3 regions of the Carnobacterium gallinarum DSM 4847 genome follow, and region 3 is predicted to be linked to each of the others. Evidence: predicted binding sites of a transcription regulator. Region 3 holds the regulator's gene; each other region holds the start of a gene.
What was found. Region 3 encodes LexA, which represses DNA repair genes until DNA is damaged. Its sites were predicted from a motif close to CNAACANNTGTTNG; they were not measured.
Positions count from the first base shown of each region.

Region 1: the regulator LexA is predicted to act here: its motif matches at 4,112-4,125, upstream of uvrC (excinuclease ABC subunit UvrC).
Region 2: the regulator LexA is predicted to act here: its motif matches at 1,600-1,613, upstream of BR43_RS00620 (glycoside hydrolase domain-containing protein).

Region 1 is NZ_JQLU01000005.1:1,992,486-1,998,449, reverse strand. It holds gene BR43_RS14035 (amino acid ABC transporter substrate-binding protein/permease) at 1-1,197, shown strand, start outside; gene BR43_RS14030 (amino acid ABC transporter ATP-binding protein) at 1,190-1,921, shown strand; gene BR43_RS19650 (AraC family transcriptional regulator) at 2,017-2,145, opposite strand; gene uvrC (excinuclease ABC subunit UvrC) at 2,271-4,040, opposite strand; gene BR43_RS14020 (dihydrolipoyl dehydrogenase family protein) at 4,183-5,502, opposite strand; gene BR43_RS14015 (sensor histidine kinase) at 5,572-5,964, opposite strand, start outside.
Region 2 is NZ_JQLU01000002.1:59,761-65,724, reverse strand. It holds gene BR43_RS00625 (P-loop nucleotide/nucleoside kinase family protein) at 487-969, opposite strand; gene BR43_RS00620 (glycoside hydrolase domain-containing protein) at 1,691-3,874, shown strand; gene BR43_RS00615 (hypothetical protein) at 4,021-4,548, opposite strand; gene BR43_RS00610 (hypothetical protein) at 5,296-5,793, shown strand; gene BR43_RS00605 (hypothetical protein) at 5,819-5,964, shown strand, end outside.
Region 3 is NZ_JQLU01000005.1:2,907,365-2,913,328, reverse strand. It holds gene tkt (transketolase) at 1-1,522, opposite strand, end outside; gene BR43_RS18225 (DUF896 family protein) at 1,854-2,093, opposite strand; gene lexA (transcriptional repressor LexA) at 2,276-2,899, shown strand; gene BR43_RS18215 (hypothetical protein) at 3,036-3,329, shown strand; gene BR43_RS18210 (hypothetical protein) at 3,528-3,980, shown strand; gene BR43_RS18205 (DeoR/GlpR family DNA-binding transcription regulator) at 4,117-4,863, opposite strand; gene BR43_RS18200 (adenine phosphoribosyltransferase) at 5,140-5,652, opposite strand; gene recJ (single-stranded-DNA-specific exonuclease RecJ) at 5,675-5,964, opposite strand, start outside.

The DNA of each region.
Region 1 (5,964 bases), 910 kb from region 3:
TTAGGTTTTAACGCTGCTGTTCAAGCTCTGCAAGCAAATCAAGTTGATGGTGTTATTGCTGGTATGAGTATTACTAACGAGCGTAAGCAGTCCTTTGACTTTTCTACCCCTTACTTTGAAAGTGGTGTTGTTATGGCCGTTTCAGAGTCTAACAATGACATTAAATCTTATAAAGACTTAAAAGGCAAAACTGTTGCGATTAAGACTGGAACTGAAGGAGCAACCTTTGCTAATTCAATTAAAGATAAATATGGTTTTAACATTGCAACTTTTGATGATTCAGCTAATATGTATGAAGCAGTTAAAGCTGGTAGTGCTGACGCTGCATTTGAAGATTATCCAGTAATGGCTTATGCGATTACTCAAAATGCACCCCTAAAATTAGTTGGTGAAAAAGAAAAAGGCGGTCAATATGGTTTTGCTGTGAATAAAGGGAAAAATCAAGAATTATTAACTAAATTCAACAATGGTCTAACAAATTTAAAAAATGATGGTACGTATCAAAAAATTACTGAAAAATATTTAGGTGAAGAAAAAACTGAGAAACAAAGTATCTTTGCTTTAGTAAAAGAAAACTATAAACAATTATTAAGTGGTTTAGGTACAACTTTATTTGTTACCTTGATTTCTATAGCCATTGCATCTGTTTTAGGAATTGTATTTGGTTTAATGAGTGTGACACCAAGCAAAACGTTACGAATTATCTCAATGATTTATGTGGATATTATGCGTGGCATTCCAATGATGGTTTTAGCCTTCTTCGTTTTCTTCACAATTCCACAATTATTAGGAATTAAAATGATTGCTACAGTTGCAGCCATTATCGTTCTGAGTTTAAACGCAGGTGCTTATATTGCTGAGCTAGTACGTGGCGGGATTAATGCCGTTGATAAAGGGCAATTAGAAGCTGCTCGTAGCTTAGGATTGCCTTACAGTAAAGCTATGGGAAAAATAATTTTACCCCAAGCAATTAAAATCATGATTCCTTCATTTATTAACCAATTCGTTATTACTCTAAAAGATACAACGATTCTTTCTGTTATCGGTTTAGTCGAATTAACACAATCTGGGAAAATTGTTGTTGCTAGAACCTATGATTCAAATATGTGGTTTGTGATTGCGATTATCTATATCGTTGTCATTACAGCCTTGACAAAAGTATCTAATTTATTGGAAAGGAGAGCTACTAATGGGTAAATTAAAAGTCAAAAACCTAAAGAAAAGCTATGGTTCAAATGAAGTTTTAAAAGGGTTAGATTTAGAAATTCAAGAAGGTGAAGTTGTTTGTATGATTGGTCCTTCTGGTTCCGGGAAAAGTACGTTTTTACGTTGCATGAATCGTCTAGAAGAAATCAACGGTGGAACGGTAATTGTTGATAATTACGATTTAACAGATAAAACTCTAGATATCAATAAAGTTCGTGAAAATATCGGAATGGTATTTCAGCATTTTAACTTATTTCCACATTTAACCATTATGGAAAACATTACGTTAGCTCCAATCCAATTAAAAAAAGCAACTAAAGAAGAAGCCAATAAAAAAGCTTTGGAACTATTAGAAACAGTTGGATTACAAGAGAAAGCTGATGCTTATCCTAGTTCATTATCAGGTGGACAGAAGCAACGTGTGGCTATTGCTAGAGCTTTAGCAATGTCTCCAGATATTATGCTTTTCGATGAACCAACTAGTGCGCTAGATCCAGAAATGGTTGGAGATGTTCTAGAAGTTATGCAAAAATTAGCTCGAGAAGGCATGACCATGATTGTTGTGACTCATGAAATGGGCTTTGCTAAAGAAGTTGCTGACCGTGTAATCTTTATGGATGGTGGCTATATTGTTGAAGAAGGCAAACCTGAGGAAGTCTTCTCAAATCCTAAAAATGAACGGACAAAAAATTTCTTAGATAAAGTTTTAATTTAACTCATTAAAAATAGAAGATAAAATCATCAATGGATGATTTTATCCTCTATTTTTACTTACATGTGTCTTCTTCTACTCAAATTATAACGTACTTGTCATCCGATAAGCCACTGATATTTCTCCGTCCCATTAATCATCCTAAACTCTGTAGGTGAAATTTGATAGAATTTTTTAAAAGCTTTGGAAAAAGTCAAAGAATCTTTATATCCAACGGAATTAGAAATGGTTCCGATTGTATTTATTCATTGAATGAAGTAATAAATGCAAACATAGACGAACATTTTTAATTGTCTTTGAACTTATTTTAAGAATAGTATTTTTTAAGCAAGATTACTGAACAAGGCTTACTCTACAACCGAATCTTAATCAACAAAGCCACATTTTTAGAAATCCCCAAAGCTTGAATATCACTTAATTCAGCTTCTTTTAACTTTTTCAGTGAACCAAAATGCTTTAATAATTTTACTCGTGTTTTTGGACCTACTCCTGGGATTTGATCCAATAAAGAAGACAGACTGTTTTTACTTCGGACTTGTCGATGAAAAGTAATTGCAAATCGATGGACCTCGTCTTGGATTCGTTGAAGTAAATAAAAAGCTTGGCTAGTGGATTTTAATGAGATTGGTGTCAATGCCTCACCTAAAATTAAGCTAGACGTACGATGCTTTTCATTCTTCACCATACCTGCAACTGGAATCGTTAATCCTAGTTCATTTTCCAATACATTTAAAGCAGCTCGAACTTGAGTTGCTCCACCATCCATCAAGATTAGATCTGGCATTGGCTGTTTTTCCTTCAATAAACGTGAATACCTCCGACGAATAACTTCTTCAGTCGTCGCAGCTTCATTACTGCCTTCAACTGTTTTTACTTTAAACTTACGGTAATCCTTTTTAGCTGGGCGCCCATTTTCATAAACCACCATCGCTGAAACCGGTGATGTTCCTTGAATATTAGAATGGTCAAAAGACTCAATTCGTTTCACTAAAGGCAAACCTAATGCTTGCGATAATTCCTCCACCGCCCCAATAGTCTTTTCTTCATCTAATTCCAATAAACTAAAATGTTCATTAAGTGCGATTTTACTATTTTGTGTTGCCAAATCTAATAAATTCTTTTTAGGACCACGAACAGGAACTCGAACGGGAACGCCTAATATTTCACTTAATAACGCTGTTTCAACTTTTTCTGGTACCAAAATATCGCGTGGAGTTAAATGATTTTTTTCCTGATAGAATTGTAAAATAAAGGTTGCTAACTCCTCTTCACCACGTTCTGTACTTGGAAATAATGCGGCTTCACGCTTAATCAAAGTTGCTTGACGAATTAAGAAAACTTGAATGGAAATCCATCCTTTATCTAAATAAAAACTAAAAATATCACGTGGTGTATGATCTGTTGAAATCATTTTTTGTTTTTCAACTGTTGCTTCAATATAACGAATCTGATCCCGGTATTCAGCTGCTCGCTCATAAGCTTCTTCCGTAGCTGCCGCTAACATTTTTACTCTTAATTCGGCTTTTACCTTAGACGTATCACCATTTAAAAAAGCTTTGATTCGTTTAATTTGGGCTTCATAAATTTCTACTGGAACTTCATGATCGCAAGGTCCTAAGCATTGCCCCATATGATAGTACAAACAAGCTCGTCTTTGTTTTCCAACACATCGCTTCAACGGATAAACCTTTTCAATAAAATGCATCGTTTCAGTGGCTGCATAAACATTTGGATAAGGTCCAAAATACGAACCACCATCTTTTTCCACATCAGAAGTAATTATAATCCGAGGATCTCGATCACCTGTAATCTTAATATAAGGATAGCTAGACCCTGCTTTTAGTTTAATATTGTATTTAGGCTGATGTTTTTGAATCAACGTAATCTCCAACAGCAAGGCTTCTTTATCGGTTGAGGTCACGATTGTCTCAAAATCAACAATTTCTTCAACTAATAAAAAAGTCTTTCCTTCTTGTGTGCCACGAAAATAAGAACGAACACGCTTTTTCAAATTCTTAGCTTTCCCTACATAAATAATCTCATTTTGAGTATTTTTCATCAGATAACAGCCTGGTAATTCTGACAAAAGGGCTAATTTATGATCTAAATAGTTTGTCTTCAAAGCTGTTTCCTCCTATACCTCTCAAATTGGCTTTATTGTATAGCTTTTCTGGCAATTTGTAAAGAAGTATACGCACAAACGTTCTTTTTTATAAATAAAAAAGGCTCCTACTCAAGAAATAGAAACCCATTTTACAACTATTTCAAGCTAAAATTTCTTTTAAGCTATCTTGAACCGTTGGAAAAATTAAGATACTCTCGCTTAGCTTGTCCCCTGTTATTTGATTTGTTAATAAAATAGTTAAATCATTAACAAGAACATCTGCCTCATTACTTAGAATCGTTGCATTCACCAGTTGATTATTGTTATCAAATTCCAATAATGAAGGAACTTCTTTTTCATAATGTAAGTTGAATGTGAATGAGCTTTCAGCTAAATCAACATATTTTTTAGAATGAACGATTGAATTTGTAGTCACCTTTGCCATTCTCGGGAAAGAAAAAACTGCTGTTGATAGTACGGGATAGTTAATCGGTTGCTCTGTTTTCCCTAAAAATAATTGCCCCACATAATGCCCTTCCAAAATAGCCGTAGTCGTTAGTTTAGGTACACTTTTACTGACACAATCTCCGATAGCATAAATGTTTTCATTTTCTGTTTGCAAATATTCGTTTACGATGACCCCATTAGAATCGGTTTTCACACCGACTAAATCTAAGTGCATCTTTTCAAAATCACCCGATCTCCCAATCGCAGAAAGGATATAATCTGATTTAATGATGCCTTTAGTCGTATGAGCAATTAGAGTCTCCCCATTTATTTCAACCTCTTCAACACTAGCATCAAATACAAATTTAATTCCTTGCTTTTGCATTTCATCCACTAATTTTGACACTATTTTTTGTGGAAATTGTCTTAATGGTCGATTGTTCCGATGAATAATAGTTACATCACTTCCAGCTTGATTCGCGATGGAGGCCAGCTCAAAGGCTATATATCCACCACCAATGATTAGCATTTTTTTAGGAAGCTCCTCTATCTCGAAAAAATGATAACTATCGTGAATCCATTCATTTCCATGTATCTCGGGAATTACAGGCTTTTGGCCTAAAGCTAAAATTATTTTTTCTGCCTGCACCTCGGTTTCATCTACATACAATCTTCCTTCTTTAAAATGACCAAATCCATTTTTCGTATCAATTCCTGTACGTTCAAAACTTGATTTTAATTCATGAGACAAGGGAGATATCAGTTTATTTTTAAACGCCATTAATTTCTGCCAAGACATCTCTTCAACTTTTCCGACGCCTACTCCTTCCATTTTTTTCGTTTTATAGTGTTGAAAAGCTGCATTGCTAAAAATTTTCTTAGGATCACATCCTCTATTCGGACAAGTTCCGCCCCATAAATCATTTTCAATCATACAAACTTTTTTACCACTTTTTGATAAGGTTATTCCCGCATTCCAAGCCGCCTGTCCACTTCCAATTATCGCAACATCATATTCCATCTTATCCTTCACCTCGTCCTCACTTATGTTCTTCCTCTTGATATTTTCAACGAACTCATTCATTTTGATTATGCCGATACATCAGTAACTATAAGGAATTTTAATATAAAACGTACTGCCCATTTCAATCTCTGAAAATACAGAAATAGAACCACCGATATTTTGAAGTAACTGTTTATTAATCGACAATCCTAATCCATGTCCGCCAGTTTCTAGGTTTCTAGATTTCTCCACACGGTAGGTTCGCTTAAAAATATTTTCCTGTTCCCTTAAGGAGATTCCTTGCCCATAATCTTTTATACGAATTTCTACATAGTTCAGTTGTTCAATTATTTTAATTTTGATAGATGTGCCTGACTGAGAGTATTTTAAACTATTGTCAATCACGTTATATAATATTCGGTAAATAGAGGATTCATCTGAATAAATAGGTTTTGTCATATCCATTCCATCAACACTGATTTCTCTTTTAGA
Region 2 (5,964 bases), on a different contig from region 3:
TTTTTTTTTACCTTATTTTATGAATTATAAAAGTGAAATAGCAGATAAGGTTTACGTCACTTTAAAAGGGTAGTCAACAACTTATAAGTTGGTGACTACTTTTCATGTTATTGATTTTAATAGAACCTGGAGTGATCAAATACTATGTTTTTAAATATAGAGAATAATATTAAAAAAGAGACGCTAGAATTTTCTAGTTGATCTTATTTTTTAAATGAATAATGAATTTCATTTTATGATTTACGGGATAGGCAAAAACATTTGTTTATGCCGTTTTCAAAATTAGCCTTAAAAAGGCTGTTTTTTTACTTAAAACTGTACCAAAACTTGTGGCAAAATCAAATTGTAATTAACTACTGTTTTTGGCAAAAAGTATAAAATAGAATGAAATTAGCTAAATTGACTCAAATATACATGGTTTACCCGTTGTTTTTCTGAAATTGTGTATCTTTCAAGTACACAGTAAGTGGGTAATCATTTTAAGACTTAACTTTGAATGATAACAATTTCATTTTCATTTATGGGTTCTTCAAACCCTGAATAAAATCGTTTAAGGATATCCTCAGTAATTGGAAAAGCTGAATTAGCAGTTTGAGTTTGATTTCGAATTTCCAAGCGTTTTTTAAGTATGGCGTAATCGGCTTTGAGGTAAACTACTTGAATTTCTACTTCATAATCTTCTAGTAATTTACGATAACTATCTCGATGGCTCTTTGACCAAAAACTGGAATCTACGATAACATTTTTTCCTTTCTGCACATACTTAATAGTTAGTTCTTTCATCTTCGTGGATGATAAGGCCGACACTTTTTCATATTCTTCAGATTTGTAATCGACACCATATACGCCATAATCTTCCCAGATAAGTTCATCTATAGATAGCCTTATGTATCCATCCTTTTCTTTTTCTTTTGAAAAAGTTGTCTTTCCTGCGCCGCTAACTCCACACATTAAAATGACTTTATTCATAAATTTTCTTCCTTTCTATATTATGAAATAGTATATCAATAGAGGAAAAGGAATTTAAATTTTAATTTTAAAATACAATGTTTAAAAAAAGATGATTGTTTTCCAAAGATCGCTGTTTTTTGATAATCATAGATTTTATTGTGTATCGTGTTAAACATATTTGTAAGCGAGGTCCCAAGCGCCTAAAGGGAATTTGTATCGATAAGACTTGCAGCAAAATCTAATTGGCACTAGCTGATATTTTACATTTTAACAAATGACAATAGGGTATACTTTATTGTCATTTATTTTTAATCCCATTTTTAGAACTTTCTAGAGTGTAGTATGGGTGGTCATTAGAAATATTTATTTAGGGAATTAAAATCAACCATTAGGGTGTAATCTATTGATTGATTTAACCTAAGTAGTTTATGTAGGTTTGCGTGCCACCATTAAAGTGCGTCATACTAAAATTACTAGTCACAATAAAAAAAGGGTAGTCAATAACTTATAAGTTCTTGACTACTCTTTTTTCGTTTTTTAAAAGCTGCATGTAAAAGTTGTCTCATCTATTAAATATTATCTAATCGTACGATTAATAATAAATGAAATAAAAGTTGCAATTTCATCATTTTATTTATATAATAGACACGAACGTATGTTCTATGTTAGAAGAACAAGGGTGACGATCCTTGTAGAAATACTTTGACTTAATAAAAAAATGATATAGGAGGAATGTAACATGGTAGATCAAATGGTATTATCAACACAAAAATGGTTAAATAAAACGTATAAGAATGTTCAGGGATTTGGCAGTGTACCTGAAAATGGAAAGACAGGATGGCCGACTATTTACGGTCTAATTAGAGGGTTCCAACATGAATGTGGGATTACTGAGTTATCGGATAATTTTGGTCCAACAACACAAAAAAAAGCTGATGATTTATTGCCTAAATTAAAAATAGGTTATACTGGGAATCTTGTTTATTTAATTCAAGGTGCTTTTTGGTGCAAAGGGATGTCTCCGGAGGCCTTTGATGGGAAATATACTACAAAAACCGAAGAAGCTATTAGTACATTGCAAAAAAATGCAGGTGTGGCTAGTAACGGAAAATTAACGGTAGCTTTATTAAAAGCATTATTTGATATGAGTGCCTTTGTATTAGTCCCAGGAGGGGATTCAAAAATTAGAACAATGCAACAAAACTTAAATGCATCTTATCAACCGTACTTTGGTATTTTACCCTGTGATGGTATTTATCAAAGAGAAACGAATACAGCTTTAATTTATGCTTTACAAGCAGAAATTGGAATGAGCCCTTCGGAAGCCAATGGAATCTATGGACCTGGTACTACTAGTAGAACACCTGTCGTCAATATCGGTGCTACTGGTAATGTTGTTAAAATTATTCAATGGGGATTATATGTGAATGGGTTTTATAAATCCGGAGACTTTAATGGCGTCTTTTCGAGTAGTCTGGGAGATGAAGTTATTTCATTTAGAAAATTCATGAAATTGCCTTCGTATTCAGCTACTGCTGATATGACTGTTATTAAAGGATTATTGTCCAGTGCAGGAAATACAAGTAGAGATTCAATTGCTTGTGATACCTCAACACAATTATCACTAGAACAAATAAAGTATTTAAAGTCTATTGATTTTAGTGTAGTGGGAAGATATTTAACTGGATCCGTTGGAACTGGAGCAAATAAACGAAACAAGTATTTAACCAGTGAAGAAATTGAAAATTTGGTTAACGAGGGTTTTAGCATTTTCCCTATCTATCAAGATGGAGGTTGGGAAGAAAATTACTTTACTAGTTCACAAGGTAAAACAGATGCTATTTTAGCTAGTAATGCAGCAATGGAATTAGGATTTCCAACAGGTGCAACTATTTACTTTGCTGTCGATGTAGACGTTTTGGACGGAAATATTGACTCTACAGTATTACCTTATATCAAAGCAGTTCATGATGCACTTTCAACTATTTCTTTATACAAAACAGGTATTTACGGTACTCGAAACGTTTGTCAAAGAGCCGTTGATGCTGGAGCAGTAACCAATTGTTTTGTATCAGATATGTCCACAGGGTTTAGTGGGAATTTAGGGTTTAAAATGCCTAAAGAGTGGGCATTCGACCAATTTATTGAAATGACCGTGGGTAGAGGAGACATGTTGTTTCCAATTGATCAAGTTGCTTCTTCTGGACGAGATGCGGGAGTGAAAAATTTTGATATTGATTCTAGTCAGAAAGTGAATACTATCAGTCATAATATATTGAATGGATTGAATTTGCAGGACTTTTTCAAAGAAGTTATTATTGTGCCCAATAAGATATATGAACAACATTTAGGTGCAATTGATCTTTATTTAACAGCAAGGAACACTTGGTCTTCTGATTCAAAAGAAGGAACGGCTAAAATTGTGGTAACAAATGGTATTGCAGACATGAAAGTATACCTTAATCCAATACAAGAAACACTTGATAAGTACAATACTATTTTTAAAGACGTAAAAAGTAATAGTATTGAAAGTGCAATTAATCGATTAGGACCTACAGTAAAAAATGGGATAATTGAAACTGGTTTAGCTGCACGAAATAGGAAAATAGGAACGAAAATCATTGTGAAAAGTGAGTATAAAATAAAACGAAATGGGAAAACATTAACAGAAAGATTAGAATTGATTATTGAAATCTATGTAAATCAAAGTAATGTTACTCCGGTTCCTGTTGCAGACTATGAACTGGTAACGAAGTCAGTTGAAAATAATAGTATGCCGGAAATTTTTGAGACAGTAGGTGGAATAGCTGTTATAGCGGGAATTATATATCTGCTCCCTGTAGAAGTAATAGGAATTGGTTCAGTAGCTATTGCGTCTGTTTTTATATCTGTAATCACGTGGGGAAAAGAACTAATTTCTTGATAAGCAAAACAATTACAGAATTCCTTACCAGTGGTGCCAGTCAACTGTTTAAGGAGTTGAATTTCAGGAGAATTATAAGTTAGGTGTTTTAAATAGTTAAAAGCAATTAGATTGGTTATAATAGTTCCAATCTAATTGCTTCTTATTTAATACACTATATTTAAATATTCTGTAATAATTGATACTATGAAAAAAATTTCAGTAAGTAAAAAGCTAATATATCCTACTTTTTTATAAATTACAATGTTTGAAGGAAAAACTACAAATTTTTTTTCTTCTGAAGGATTAGAAATAGACCATTTATTTATAGCGGACTTTGTTTTTTTTAAAAATCGGAAATAATTAGCAACTAAGATAAAAGAGGTGAAGGTGGCTAGTACTTGAAAAATTATTCCAAGTTTAACAAGATTATTATTGCTACCTGAATTTGAAAAAATCAAGAATAATCCACCCGTGGCTAATATAATCCAAAGAATGTAAAGAATCCAAATAAATACATATATTTTTTTTTCAAAAGGATAAATTAAATAGAGCGGGTGATCTTTCAACTTGATTTTACGATAAGAGTTTTTTTTATAAAACATTTTGACTTTAATTTTATATAAAATAAGTGAAATGTAGCATAATAGAATAAAAAAACAAGTAAGACTAAGAAAAGGGTAGTTTGCTATCATGATGATACCTCCAATATTTGCTAGTATTTAGGGATCTGTTACAAAGTTTTAGTAAAATCAAATTAGACAAACAATTATTGGGAATAAAATTGAATAGAGTCGATTTAAAAGTATTTCCGATTGTAAAGTCTATTAATTTTTATCAAAACTAAACTTTGAAATAGAATTGTATTTTCGTCGATGTGTTTCATCAGGATTATAGCGTATATCGAAGTAAAAATAAAGTATATAGTAAAATCAAATCATAATAAATTGTTAATTATTCTCGAATATGTTAATTTTGTATTAGCGAACGGATTTTAACAGAAATTTAAAGGAGTGTATAAATTTAAGGTTAAAATGAAAAAGAATGTACTCACTTGTTGTTAAATATGAGTGGTACACAAAAAAATCGTTTGAAATGACAGGTGTCTAATCTTTTTTAGTCAACCCTTCCTTAATTTAACGTGTTTTAACATTTCGCAGGAAGTTTATTTTGATTTAGATCGATTTTATTATGAGAAAATTTTTAATTTAAAGGTTAAAATGCGTTAGGGAATTTGTATGGATAATTTATCTATATAGAAATATGAGTGTTATATTGTTAACCAATAATCAATTTTATTAGTGTTTTAATTGATGATTTTAAATTTTGGAACACGATAGTTTCACTTACATTTTCAAAAATCTAAAAAACATTTGCTTTTCACCTTTACTAATATATTCATATTATGTATAATAAAATTAAAATATATTGGAGGTCGTTTTATGAAAAAAAATATTGTAAGTTTAATTTTTATGTTGTCAACATTGTCAGTAATTGTACTTCCCTCTTTTTCAGGAAATACAGTAGCACATGCAGATGAATCTAATAATTCAGATGTGGTTATTTATGATAAATTTGGTATAGAAGTTAGCCCCGAAATTAGCTCTAACCTTGTAACACGAGCAGTTGTCCCGCCAACAACAGTTAAATGGCTTAACAACTCTGCATCTTATCAGTCAGAAAATTTTTCGGGATCGGGAACTAGATATAGTGGAATTTCCTTTTCTTCTAGTACTACAAATAACTTTAGACTAACCTTTAGATTAGGTGGATTTGGTGTAAATACTATAGCTAATCCAGGAAACCCTTCTAATGTTAGTCAACGTTATAATTTACCTTTAAGCGGATCACCGTATACAATAAATACGTCAGGGTATTTCTATTTTCTTGTCGATAACCCTAGAACTGGACAGAACTACCATGTACAGGGGATTCAATAAGATGCTAAGAGAGTAGGTGTATACTATGAAAAAAACAATTAATAGAAAACTGTTTTCTTTATTTATTATTGTATCTCTGAGCTTTTTAGTTCTCATAGGGATTTATTTTACTCGAAATATTTATACATCCTATAAAATAAATCGAGATACACCAATTACAAGTACTGTTAC
Region 3 (5,964 bases):
AAGTGATTGCTTGTTCCCAAGCTGCTACAACTTCATTTCCATCTGCTGGACGAATTACTGAAAGATTTGGCATACCACGTAAACTTGATAATTGTTCAATTGGTTCATGTGTTGGGCCATCTTCCCCAACTGCAATTGAATCATGTGTTAAAACATACGTTACTGGTGTGCTGGTAATTGCTGCTAAACGAATCGCTGCACGGAAATAGTCAGTAAAGACAAAGAATGTTCCGCCATAAATCCGAGAGCCACCATGTAAAGCAATTCCATTCATAGCTGCTGCCATTGCAAATTCACGCACACCGTACCAAATATTACGTCCTTCATATTGACCAGGTTCAAAATCTTTTTCCCCTGTAACCATTGTATTATTTGATGCTGATAAATCAGCTGATCCACCCCAGAAACCTGGAATTTTTTTAGATAGTGCTTGAATTGTTTCACTGCTTGTTACACGAGATGCAGCACTTGCACCAAGTTCATAAACTGGCAGTTCGCTATCCCAATCACTTGGTAATTTGCCAGACATTACTTGTTCAAATTGAGCTGCTAATTCTGGATAAGCACCTTTATAAGCTGCAAAAGTTTCATTCCAAGTTGATTCAGCTTCTGCACCCTTATCAATCATTGTTTCTTTAAAACGTGCAGTTACTTCAGCTGGAACTGTAAAATCAGGATAATCCCAACCATACACTTTTTTAGCAGCTGCAATTCCTTCAATTCCAAGTGGAGCTCCATGAACTTTAGATGTCCCTTGATTTGGTGCCCCAAATCCGATGACAGTTTTCACTTCAATTAAAGTTGGTTTTTTCGTTTCAGCTTTTGCTGCTTCAAGAGCTTTCTCAATCTCAGCTAAATCATTACCGTCTTTAACTAATATATGTTGCCAGTTATATGCTTCAAAACGTTTGCCTACATTCTCAGTAAAGGCTTTTGAAGTTGGTCCATCTAATGAAATATCATTTGAATCGTATAAAACGACTAATTTTCCTAATTCTAGATGTCCTGCCATACTTGCTGCTTCTGCAGACACGCCTTCCATTAAATCGCCATCCCCACATAATGCATAGGTAAAGTGATCGACAATTTTGTGTCCTTCTTTGTTATACGTAGCTGCAATATGCGCTTCAGCCATTGCCATCCCCACAGCATTCGCAATTCCTTGACCAAGCGGGCCAGTTGTTGCTTCAACTCCATCTGTATGATGAACTTCTGGATGTCCCGGAGTTTTACTTCCCCATTGACGGAAATTTTGTAAATCATTGATTGTTACTTGATAGCCTGCTAAATGAAGCATGCTATATAATAGCATTGAGCCATGTCCTGCTGAAAGCACAAAACGATCACGGTCTACCCAAGTTGAATTTTTAGGATTAACTTTTAAGTGTTTTGTCCAAAGAGTATACGCCATTGGAGCAGAACCCATCGGTAAACCAGGATGTCCTGAATTTGCTTTTTGAATCCCCTCAATACTCAGTGTTCTAATCGTGTTTACTGCAAGTTGGTCAGTTGTATCGAACAATTAAATCATCCTCTCGGTTTTTATACCTTTATTCTACTGTTTTATTTGCATTTGTGCAACGCTTTCTAGCAAGTTTCTCATAGATTTTTCTTTTTGTAGCACTCTTCCTTTATCTTTTTAGGTAAATAAAACCTTTATACAACTAGCTTTTGAGTTCTTAAAATCCACTTAATTTTAACATAAAATTTAACAATAAAAACTTTCGTTTTTTTAAATTTAAGTATTTTTCACTATTATTCATATCTAAATTACTTTTTAACTTACCAAATTTAGATTTAATTATAGATATTAAAAAAGTTCACTAAGAGATTTTCTTAGTAAACTCATTTTTTTAGCGACCATGTAGTCCCTTTTCTTTTTGAATGTCTTTTAGCTTATCTGGTGTGACATCTTTTCCATCATCATCTACGACTTTCATTCCCTCAATATGGTTACGCATTCCACCACGAAACGCAGCTAAATACTCTTCTCTTAATTTTTTTTGCTCAGTTTGTTCTGTTAAGGTTAATCCGTCGGCCTTAGCCTTATTTGCCAATTCATTAATACGTGCAATTTTATTTTTTCCTAACATAATCCATTCACTCCATCTCTTTCATTCTACTTACATTACTATACCAAAAATAATCAAAAAAATATATTCCTTTGATTATTTTTTTATTCTAAAAAAGTAATACGAACATCTGTTTGATTTTTATTCAAAACTATGGTATTCTATATTCAAGAAATCATAAGAGAAATGAGGTGCACTAAATTATGCGTAAAACACCAGAATCAAGACAGATTGAGGTACTTCAGTACATACATGAACAGGTGCAATTAAAAGGTTATCCACCAACTGTTCGTGAGATTGGTACTGCAGTTTCCCTCTCTTCAACATCAACTGTTCATGGGCATCTTTCTCGCCTTGAAAAGAACGGTTATATCCAACGTGATCCAAGTAAGCCCAGAGCAATTGAATTAACAGCTGCTGGTCTTTCAAAGTTAGGTGTGCCTTCTGATAAAATACCTTTATTAGGAACTGTAACAGCTGGTGAACCAATTCTAGCTGTAGAAGATGCTAGTGACTACTTTCCAATTCCACCGCATCTTAATTACGATGCAGATTCATTGTTTATGTTAAAAATTCGTGGTGAAAGTATGATTAATGCTGGGATTCTTGATGGTGACGATGTCATTGTACGCAAACAAGCAAATGCTGACAATGGTGATATCGTTATCGCTATGACAAATGAAGATGAAGCAACATGTAAACGATTCTTCAAAGAGCAAACCCATTATCGTCTACAACCAGAAAATGATACATTAGAACCAATTATACTAGAAGAAGTAAGTATTCTTGGAAAAGTAGTTGGACTTTATCGTAGTCATATTTCTTAAACTTAGCAATTTCATAGTATTCATGTCAAGTTTGTTCTTGATTTGAATACTATTTTTATTATTTTAAGTCCTATTAGTTGTTTCTACTTTAATTTGTGCTAAAATCTAATAGGTGGATAAAAAAGGAGGAAAAAAGATGGTTGCATTTTTATTTTATTGGTTTAGTTTATTAGTTCAAGTTGCTTGGATCGTTTTAAGTATTGGTCTTTGCGGAATGTATTTGAAAAATAAGGAAAATGGAAATTTATGGGCTTTCGGCGCATTAAATATTCTTTCTATTCTTTACAGTTTAGTAGTTATTTGGATTTACAATACATGGGATTTTGGAGTTAAAACATCTGGAAGCTTTATGATTATTGTTGGTATTCTAGTAGTATTAACTATTTTAGAGTTTATCTTAGGTCGTGAACCTAAAGCAAAAACTGCTTAATTAACTTTGCTTGCTCTTATAAAAAAAACAGAAATCTACTTAGATTTCTGTTTTTTTGTTCACAATTACACAACTTCTTTTAAAAAATATCATTTTCTTCTATTTTTTATACCAAATTTGTTATATGATTGTTTTTGTTAGAATTTCCCATTCTTATATTAAAAAAATATCAATATACTTGTAAAAAGGAGTTTAATGATGGACTATATTAATGAAGTTAATTACATAGACGAACATAAAGAGCAACTGTTTGATTTATATTACTCTGACTACTATACAAAAACAAATGAATATCTACTTAGAGAAAAAGAAACAAATTTTGCGAATGAACAACGAAAACAAGGAATTTATTATCTTGGTTTAGCGATAGATAATTTCCGAAATGATCAACCTAATGATAATGTTTGTCGTTACCTTGCTGAGGATCGTGCAGCAATGGGAACCCCCTTAAAAGAGCTACATGCCTACTTTTTTGAATTTCATACAGCCATTTTAATCTTTTTAAAAGATGCAATTGATGCCGGTGACTTAAAGCGAACTCATGAAGATTTATTAGAATTCTCTCGTGATCTAACAAGTTATATCGCCTTTTTCTTTTATGCCATCTTTGAAGCTTATCAAAATTATATAAATGAGTTATATTTTAATTAAAAAACACCAACATATAAAACTGCAATTTATATGTTGGTGTTTTTTTATAAATTTTATTAGCATAGTTTTCAAAATTAATTTATTTCCGTTTACAACACGCTATCTCCTATTATTTTCAATCAAACGTAACTACCTATCAATAAAGGATTTTAGTTCTTTCATCAAATAAATCTCGTTGTCTCTTCGTTGGTTCTTCATTTGTAATCCAAATATCAATATCTTGGAGGTTTAACCCTTTATATGGTGCATTTTTAGTAAATGTTGTATTTTCTGCAAGGAGAATTACCTGCTTGCTTTGTTTTTTTATCAATTTTTTAATGTAGGCATCTTCCTGATGTTTAAAATAAACGCCAGCTGAATTAATCGCTCCTGCCCCAATAAATGCACACTCAAATTGAACATCTTGAACCAATTCCGCCTCGTTCAATGAATAAAAAAAGCGATCATCCTGATTAAATGCTCCGCCTAATAAGTGCAATGAAACAACTTCTTTTCCAGAAAGCGCAATGCTATTATCTAGTGAATGTGTATAAACTGTTATCGTTTTTTTTACTAGCTGTGAAAGTTTCAATACCGAAGTTGAAACATCAAAAAAATAGAACTGGTTTGACGTAATAAACTGATTAGCTAATTGCGCTATTTTTTCTTTTTCTGGTGTTAGTTGATACAAACGATCACTGTAGCTGGGAATTGATGTCTGAGAAGCTATTTTCATAATCCCCCCATGAGTTCTTTTAACCGTCCCCTCTTTTGATAAAACTAGTAAATCTCTACGAATCGTATCTCTTGAAACAGCAAAATAAGTAATCAATTCATTCGTTGATAATTCGTTTTTTTGCTGAAGTAATCTTTTTATTTCGCTAATTCTTTTCTCTTGGGTCATAACTACACCTCCTTAGTTCATTTTATAAGTATTTTTAAGTAATTTCAAGTATTTTTGTGTTTTTCCCAAAATTAAAACGATCTATACCTTAGGTCCAACTAAAAAATGAGTGAGGTAAAACTATTATTTTGAAACTAATAAGTGAAATAAAAAACTGCAAGAAATCAACATTTATAAAAATGGATTTCTTGCAGTTTTCTCTATTTTAAAAATCGTATCGCTTATGATACTAAATCAAATAAAAAGTAATTATATCAACTTTTTAAAGAGTTAGTCTTAATATTCCATCAATGTGAAAATATCATAGCCTTTAATTTTATCACGGCCATTTAAATCCATTAATTCAATGAAAAATGCTGTTCCAACAACAACTCCACCTAATTTTTCAATTAGCTCAATAGTTGCTGCAATCGTTCCACCTGTTGCTAATAAATCATCACAAACTAAAACCTTTTGACCAGGTTTAATTGCATCTTGATGAACTTGTAAAATGTCTGTTCCATATTCTAAACCGTAGCTAACTTCTACTGTTTCACGAGGTAACTTGCCCTTTTTACGTGCAGGTGCAAAACCAATACCTAACTCATACGCAACTGGACAACCAACAATAAAGCCACGAGCTTCTGGCCCAACAATCATCTCAACACCTTTATCTTTTGCATATTGAACAATCTGATTTGTTGCATAACGATAAGCATCACCATCAGCCATTAAAGGCGAGATATCGCGGAAAATAATTCCTTTTTCGGGAAAATCTACCACATCAGCAATATATTTCTTTAAATCCATCTTAAAAAATCCTCCATTCAGCCTAAGCTGGTTTATTTAATTGATCTTTAATCCAGGTCTCAAGCTCAGCGAAGTGGCTATAAACCAGTATTTTTTCAGCCTCAATTTTGTGTAAACGATTCTGATAAGTTGTTGATTCAGTCAATTCACACTTTGGTGCATCTTTAACAAAATTCATAACACCGTTATCTATTGTAACAAATCCTATATCAAAAAACACGTGAATCATAAAAATTAAATGATTTTCTTTAATTTTTAAATAGTCAGCCAATACTTTTAAACGATGGCGAATATCAACATCCTTGTGACTAG